Regions from separate parts of the Kocuria aegyptia genome, predicted to be linked through region 2. Evidence: predicted binding sites of a transcription regulator. Region 2 holds the regulator's gene; the other holds the start of a gene.
The links. Region 2 encodes LexA, which represses DNA repair genes until DNA is damaged. Its sites were predicted from a motif close to TCGAACANNTGTTCGA; they were not measured.

Region 1 (3,408 bases), on a different contig from region 2:
CGATGAGGTCCCGGACGCTCGTGGGCGCCATCTTGCCGATGAGCTCGCGCTGGCCCGGGGACTCGATCTGGAAGCAGCCCAGGGTGTGGGTCGAGCGGATGAGCTCGAACGTCCTCTCGTCGTCCACGGGGATCGCCTCGAGGTCGAGGCGGGGCCGGTCCGGGTGGATGCGGGCCACCTCGCCGACGGCGTGGGCCAGCGCCGACTGCATCCGCACGCCGAGGATGTCGAGCTTGAGCATGCCCATCGGGTCCATGTCGTGCTTGTCGAACTGGCTCATGGGCATCCCCGTCCCGCCGGGCTGCACCGGGGTGCGGTCCAGGAGGCTCAGGTCCCCCAGGATCACCCCGCACGGGTGCATGGAGATGTGCCGGGGCAGCCGGTCCAGGCGCTCGGTGAGGTCCACGAGGAGGTCGAGCTGCTTCTCCTGGGCCACCTGCTCGGCGAAGTCCCGCAGCTCCGGCTGGCGGGCGATGGTCTCGCGCAGCGCCGAGGCCGGCAGGTGCCACAGCTGCTTGGCGGCACCGTCCACGGTCTCGGGGTCGATGCCGAGCGCCAGCCCGGCGTCCCGGACGGCGCCGCGGGCCCGGTAGGCGTTCTGCATGCTCATGAGGCTCACCCGCTCGGGGCCGAAGCGCTCGAAGATCCGCCGGTAGACGCGGTGGCGCTCGGCCGACTCGACGTCGATGTCGATGTCCGGGAGGGTCGAGCGGTCGCTGGAGAGGAAGCGTTCGAAGAGCAGCTCGTGCTCGAGCGGGTCCACCTGGGAGACGTCGAGCAGATAGTTGACGAGCGAGGACACCCCGGAGCCGCGCGCGGCGTGGCGGACCCCCAGCTCCCCGATCATCGCGGAGACCTCGGCCACCGTGAGGAAGTAGGAGGCGAAGCCGAGGTCCTCGATCACCCCCAGCTCCTGCTCCAGCCGGTCCCGCACGGCCCGCGTCGCGCGGCGGCCCGGGTAGCGGCGCCCCAGCCCCGCCTCGCACCGGGCCCGCAGCTCGGCGGGCGGCGGCCGGTCCAGGCCCAGCACGGAGGCCTCGGGCGCCACCGGCCGCCCCCAGCCGCAGTCGGCGACCGGGTCCAGCCGGCACCGATCCGCCACCTGCTGGGTGCCCGCCAGCAGGGCCGCGGCACCGGTGGCGCCGAGGTCCGCGGCCCGGGCGATCTCGGCGGCGAGCGCGCGCATCCGGCGGGCGGACTTGAGCCAGCCCTGGCCGTTGGGCTGCAGCGGCTCCGGCGCCGCCCGCCGGGACGTCCCGGCCCGTCCGGCACCTCCTCCCCTGCCGCCGGGCGGATGACCGACGTGCGCCCGGAGGGACTCGAGCGGGGTGAGGGCACGGGCGGCGTCGAGGACGTCGGCGGTGGCGGCCTCGGCGGGGGTGGCGTAGCGCACCGCGTTGGTCAGCACGGGGGTCAGCCCCGCCTCGAGGGCGGCGCGCAGCATCCGGGCCGCGTGGGACGTGCTGCACGACGTGCCGGGGGCCGCCAGGTGCGAGACCACCTCGACGGCGAGCGCCGGCCCGGGGAGCAGGGCCCGCCACCGGGCCAGGGCGGCGCGCCCGGTGCGGTAGCGGCGGGCGGCGAGCTCCTGCCCGACGTCCGAGGCGGGTCCGAGCAGCACGGTGAGGACCGGCTCCCCGTGCCGGGGCGAGTGCGCGGAGGCCGCGATCATGGCTGCGGTCGCTCCGGGCGGGCCCTGCGTGGCGTGGGCGGCGGAGACGAGCCGGCACAGGGCGGCGTAGCCCGCGCCGGCGGTGCCGCCGGCCGCCAGGACCACCACACGGCCCAGGGCGCGCTCGCGGTCGGGGTCCAGCAGGGCGAGGTCGACCCCCAGGACCGGGTCGATGCCGTGCTCCCGGCACGCCCCCAGGTGCTTGATCGCACCGTAGAGCCCGTCCCGGTCGGTGCAGGCGAGCACGTCCGCGCCGTCCGCCGCGGCGGCCGCCGCCAGGACGGCGGGCCGGCTGACCCCGAAGTGGGCGCTGAAGGCGGTGGCGACGTGCAGGTGCGGAAAGCTCACCCCCCTATTCGAATGCGTGTTCGAATATTAAGTCAATTGCAAACCGCCGGGGCGCGGCACCTTCGGAGTGCTGCGACGGGGTGCGACGACGGGCGGTTGGCAGGTGTCATCCGCTGAGGCCCACGACGGCGATCATGATCGGGACGATGCTGACGATGAGGAGCACCCCGAGGATGTCGAAGACGATACCGGTGCGGATCATGCGGGTGATGGGCACCGCGCCGGTGCCGTAGACGATGGCGTTCTGCGGGGTCGACACCGGCAGCATGAACCCGAACGAGGCGGCGAAGGTCGCGGCCATCGCGGGCACGAACGGGTCCACGCCCATGGCTTGGCACAGCGGGATGACGATCGGGACGATCACCGCGGCCGAGGCCGTGTTCGAGGTGGTCTCGGAGATCAGCACGGCCAACACGGCCGAGAAGACGGTGATGGTCACGACGTTGGTGATGTTGAGGTTCTCCGAGGCTCCGGTGCCGATGGTCTCGGCCAGTCCGGTCTCGGCCAGCAGGGAGCCGAAGATGATGCCGGTGCCGAAGAGGATGATCGTGCCCCAGTCGATCTTCGCGGCGTCGGTCCAGGTCAGGCTCGCCTCGCGCTTCTTCCAGTTGGTGGGCAGGATGAACAGCAGGGAGGCCCCGAGCACGGCCACGATGCCCTCGTCGAGGCGGTCGTCGAGGAAGATGTAGGCGGCTGACTCCGTGCCGCCGAACAGGCTCGCGAAGGCGGGAAGCAGCCACAGGATGACCGTGACGCCGAAGGCGATCAGGGTGTTCTTCTCCGCCCGGCCCATCCTCCCCTGGGCCTCGCGGTGCTCCCGGATGTAGTCCTCCACGCCCTCGATCCGGCGGATCTCGGGCTTGTTGAGCAGGAACATGACCACGGCGAGCACCACGAACATGGCCAGGCACACCGGGAAGGCGATGACCATCCACTGGGCGAAGGAGATCCGGGTGCCGGTGGCCTCCTCGATCAGGCCGCGGCCGATGAGATTCGGGGGCGAGCCGACCGGGGTGAGCAGTCCGCCTACGGACGCGCCGTAGGCGAGCATCAGCAGCAGCGCCGCACCGACGCGCAGCCGCAGCGGGTCGAAGTCGGCCTTGACCACCCCGCGGTCCTGCATCATCTCGGCGATCACCGCCAGGATGCCCAGAGCGGTGGGCATCAGCATCGCCACGGTGGCGGTGTTGGAGACGAAGGCCGAAAGGATGCAGGTGATCACGCCGAAGGCGATGATCACCCGGTAGGTCGACCTGCCCACACCGGGCAGGGAGAGCACGGCCAGGGCCAGGCGCTGGGCGATGCCGTGCTTGAGCATCGCCTGGGCCAGGATGAACGCCCCGATGAAGGTGAAGATCGTGGTGGATCCGAACGGGGCCAGCACGTCC
Region 2 (3,408 bases):
AGCCCGCTCCCCCGCGACGAAGCGGGTGTGCGTCCCGGAGGCCAGCAGCGGGTACATCGAGTAGGTGGGGACGAAGGTGAGCAGGGTGCGCCCGGGGCCGCCGAAGGCCTGCAGGATCTGCTGCAGGATCTCGTTGGAGCCGTTGGCCGCCCAGAGGTTCGCGGGGCCGAGACCGTGTCCGAGGTACGCGGCGAGCTCCTCGCGGAGGGCGGTGAACTCGCGGTCCGGATACCGGTTGAGCGCCCAGGCCGCCTCGGTCACCTCCTGGACGATCGCCGCGTGCACGTCCGCCGGGACCGGATGGGTGTTCTCGTTGGTGTTGAGCGCCACGGCGACGTCGAGCTGCGGGGCGCCGTACGGCGCCCTGCCGCGCAGGTCGTCGCGGAGCGGGAGGGCGTTGAGTCGGTCCAGGTTCTGCGTCACCCGGACAGTTTAGTGCTCCGCCCGGGGCGGGTCGTTCAGGCGGCGGGGACCTCGAGGCGCTGTCCGGCCACGAGCACGGAGCTGTCCAGGTCGTTGAGCTCCACGATCTCGTCCATGACGTCCCGCGGGTCGCGCTCCGGATCGGCGGCCACGGCGAGCTCCCACAGGCTCTGCCCCGGGAACACGGTGGTCTGCTCGGTCCCGGAGCCCGGGACGGGCTCGCTCGTGGCCGTGGCCGTGGAGGGGACGAGGAAGATCACGGCCAGCACGACCAGGGCGGCCGAGCCGGCGAGGACGGGCAGCCCCAGGAACACCAGGCGGCCGCGGCGGGTGAGGGTCAGCGGGGTGCGGGATCCGGAGCGCGCGGGGCGGACCCGCCGGAGCGCACGGCCGAGGCCTCGGGCGGGTCCTGCGGACTCGCGCCGGCGGGCGGCGACGGCGCTGAGGGTGGCACTGGCACTCATGACATGAACTCCTTGACGTTCCCGCACGGAGCGGGCGATCTCGAACACCGGTCCGGTCGAGGGTCCCTCCGGACCTCCATTCGATCGAACATACCTTCGAATACCGATGACCCATGTCTAGCACGTGTCTGCGAATGCTGTCGACACCGGGTCGTACATGTGTTTGAACGCGCACGGCGTGTCGCCTAGGCTGAGGACAGGTTCGGGCCTCCGGCCGGCGCGCGCTGCGGACCCCCGGCGCCTTCCGGACGGGACCCATCGAACCACCCGGGTCCGACATCGGAACCGGGACCGCGCGGACCGGCGGCGGCACCAGCAGCCGGACGGGAAAGGACGACGCTCCCATGGCCCAGCCCCCCACCCCCGAGGAGCCCGGCACCCGGGGCGCCCGCCCCGGGGCGCGCTCGCGCAGCCGCGGGCTCAGCGTGCGCCAGCGCACCATCCTCGAGGCCATCCAGCGCTCCATCGCCGAGCACGGCTATCCGCCGTCCATGCGCGAGATCGGGGACCTCGTGGGCCTGGCCTCGCTCTCCAGCGTCACCCACCAGCTCTCCCAGCTCGAGAAGCTCGGGTATCTGCGCCGCGACCCCAAGCGCCCCCGGGCCATGGAGGTGCTCACTCCCCTGCAGCTGCGCGGAACCGCCGGGGCGGAGGCCGACGGATCGTCGCGCGAGGACGCCGCGGCGCCGACCGGGCGCACAGCGCGCCCCGCCGCCCACGACGCCGTGGCCGAGCTGTCGACCTCGGCGGACGTGACCATGGTCCCCCTGGTCGGCCACATCGCCGCGGGCGGGCCGATCACGGCCGAGCAGGCCGTCGAGGACGTCCTGGCGCTGCCCCGCCAGCTGGTCGGGCACGGCGAGCTGTTCATGCTGCGCGTCAAGGGCGACTCGATGATCGACGCCGCGATCTGCGACGGCGACTGGGTCGTGGTGCGCCGGCAGAGCGCCGCCGACAACGGCGACATCGTGGCGGCCCTGCTCGACGACGAGGCCACGGTCAAGACCTTCCGCCAGCGCGACGGCCACACCTGGCTGCTGCCGCAGAACACGCGCTACGAGCCGATCCTGGGCGACCACGCCACGGTGATGGGCAAGGTCGTCTCGGTGCTGCGCAGCCTCTGAGCCGCCGTGCCCAGGGCTCTCCGCCGCCGGCCGGGGCCCGGGGCCCTCCGGTGTGGTCCGGGCCCGGCGCCGTCGCGGCGTCCACCTCGCCCGAGCCCCGAGCGGGTCAGGGCCCGGGGCCGGGCGTGCTCAGCCCACGGCGAGCCGCTGCAGCGCCCCGAGCACCACCGAGCGGTCCGTGGTGGTCCACAGCGGCGGCAGGGACCCGCGGAGGAACCCGCCGTAGCGGGCGGTGGCGATCCGGGAGTCCAGGATCGCCACGACCCCGCGGTCCCCGCCCGCGCGGATGAGCCGCCCGGCGCCCTGGGCCAGCCGCACGGCCGCGTGCGTCGCGGAGACGGACATGAACCCGTTTCCGCCGGCCCGCTCCGCGGCGCGGCTGCGGGCGCTCGCCAGCGGGTCGTCCGGGCGCGGGAAGGGGATCCGGTCGATCATCACGAGCCGGCACGAGGCCCCCGGGACGTCGACGCCCTGCCACAGGCTCATCGTGCCGAACAGGCTCGTGGCGGGGTCGTCGGTGAACTCCTGGACGAGTCCCGCGAGCGAGGACTCCCCCTGGCACAGGATCGGCAGATCGGTGCGCTCGCGCAGGGCCTCGGCCGCCTCCTCCGCCGCCCGGCGGGAGGAGAACAGCCCCAGCGCCCCGCCCCGGGAGGCCTCCAGCAGGGCCAGCATCTCGTCCAGCTGGGCCTCCGTGAGCCGGCGGCCGGGCTTCTCCAGGTGCTTGGCGAGGTAGAGGATGCCCTGTCGCGGGTAGTCGAAGGGGCTGCCCACGTCCACGCCCTCCCAGCGCGGAGCGCCCTCCCCCCGCAGGCCGAGGGCGCCGGCGGCGGAGTCGAAGGACGAGCCGACGGACAGGGTCGCCGAGGTGAGGACCACGGTGCGCCCGTCGAAGAGCCCCTCCCGCAGCGTGCCGGCCACGCTGAGCGGCGCCACGTGCAGGGTCGCGGGGTCCGTGTCCTCCGCGGGCACGTAGCCGCGGCCGGGCTCCCAGCCGCCCTGCCGGGAGATCCACAGCACCTCTCGGTGCTCCTCGGCGGCGAGGATCCGCTCGGCCAGGTCGAGGACGTCGCTCACCCGGGAGCGGGCCATCTGCCGGCCGGCGTCCCCGTCCTTCTCCCCGGCACCGGCCTTGGACTCGGTCATGACGGTGCGGGCGGCGTCCCGGATCTGGGCCACGGCCGCCGCCTGGGCGTCCCCGAGGCCGCGGTGCAGCAGCTCGGCGGGAGCGCCCATCAGGGCCGCCTCGAGGTTCGCAGCTCCGGCGGTGAGGGAATCGGGGTTCGCGGAGGTGTGCTTGCGCGCGGACGCGGCGGCCGAGCGCACCATGGCCGAGGAGAGCTGGCCCGTGACGGCGCCCGTCACCCGGTCCTGGAGCTCGTGGGCCTCGTCGATGA

Region 1: the regulator LexA is predicted to act here: its motif matches at 2,029-2,044, upstream of ABD220_RS07170 (DNA polymerase III subunit alpha).

What each region holds. Positions count from the first base shown of each region.
Region 1 is NZ_BAAAOA010000015.1:176,870-180,277, forward strand. Features, by position in the region: gene ABD220_RS07170 (DNA polymerase III subunit alpha) at 1-2,020, opposite strand, end outside; gene ABD220_RS07175 (SLC13 family permease) at 2,127-3,408, opposite strand, start outside.
Region 2 is NZ_BAAAOA010000005.1:182,881-186,288, reverse strand. Features, by position in the region: gene ABD220_RS01610 (histidinol-phosphate transaminase) at 1-423, opposite strand, end outside; gene ABD220_RS01605 (LysM peptidoglycan-binding domain-containing protein) at 459-887, opposite strand; gene lexA (transcriptional repressor LexA) at 1,232-2,011, shown strand; gene ABD220_RS01595 (ATP-dependent DNA helicase) at 2,141-3,408, opposite strand, start outside.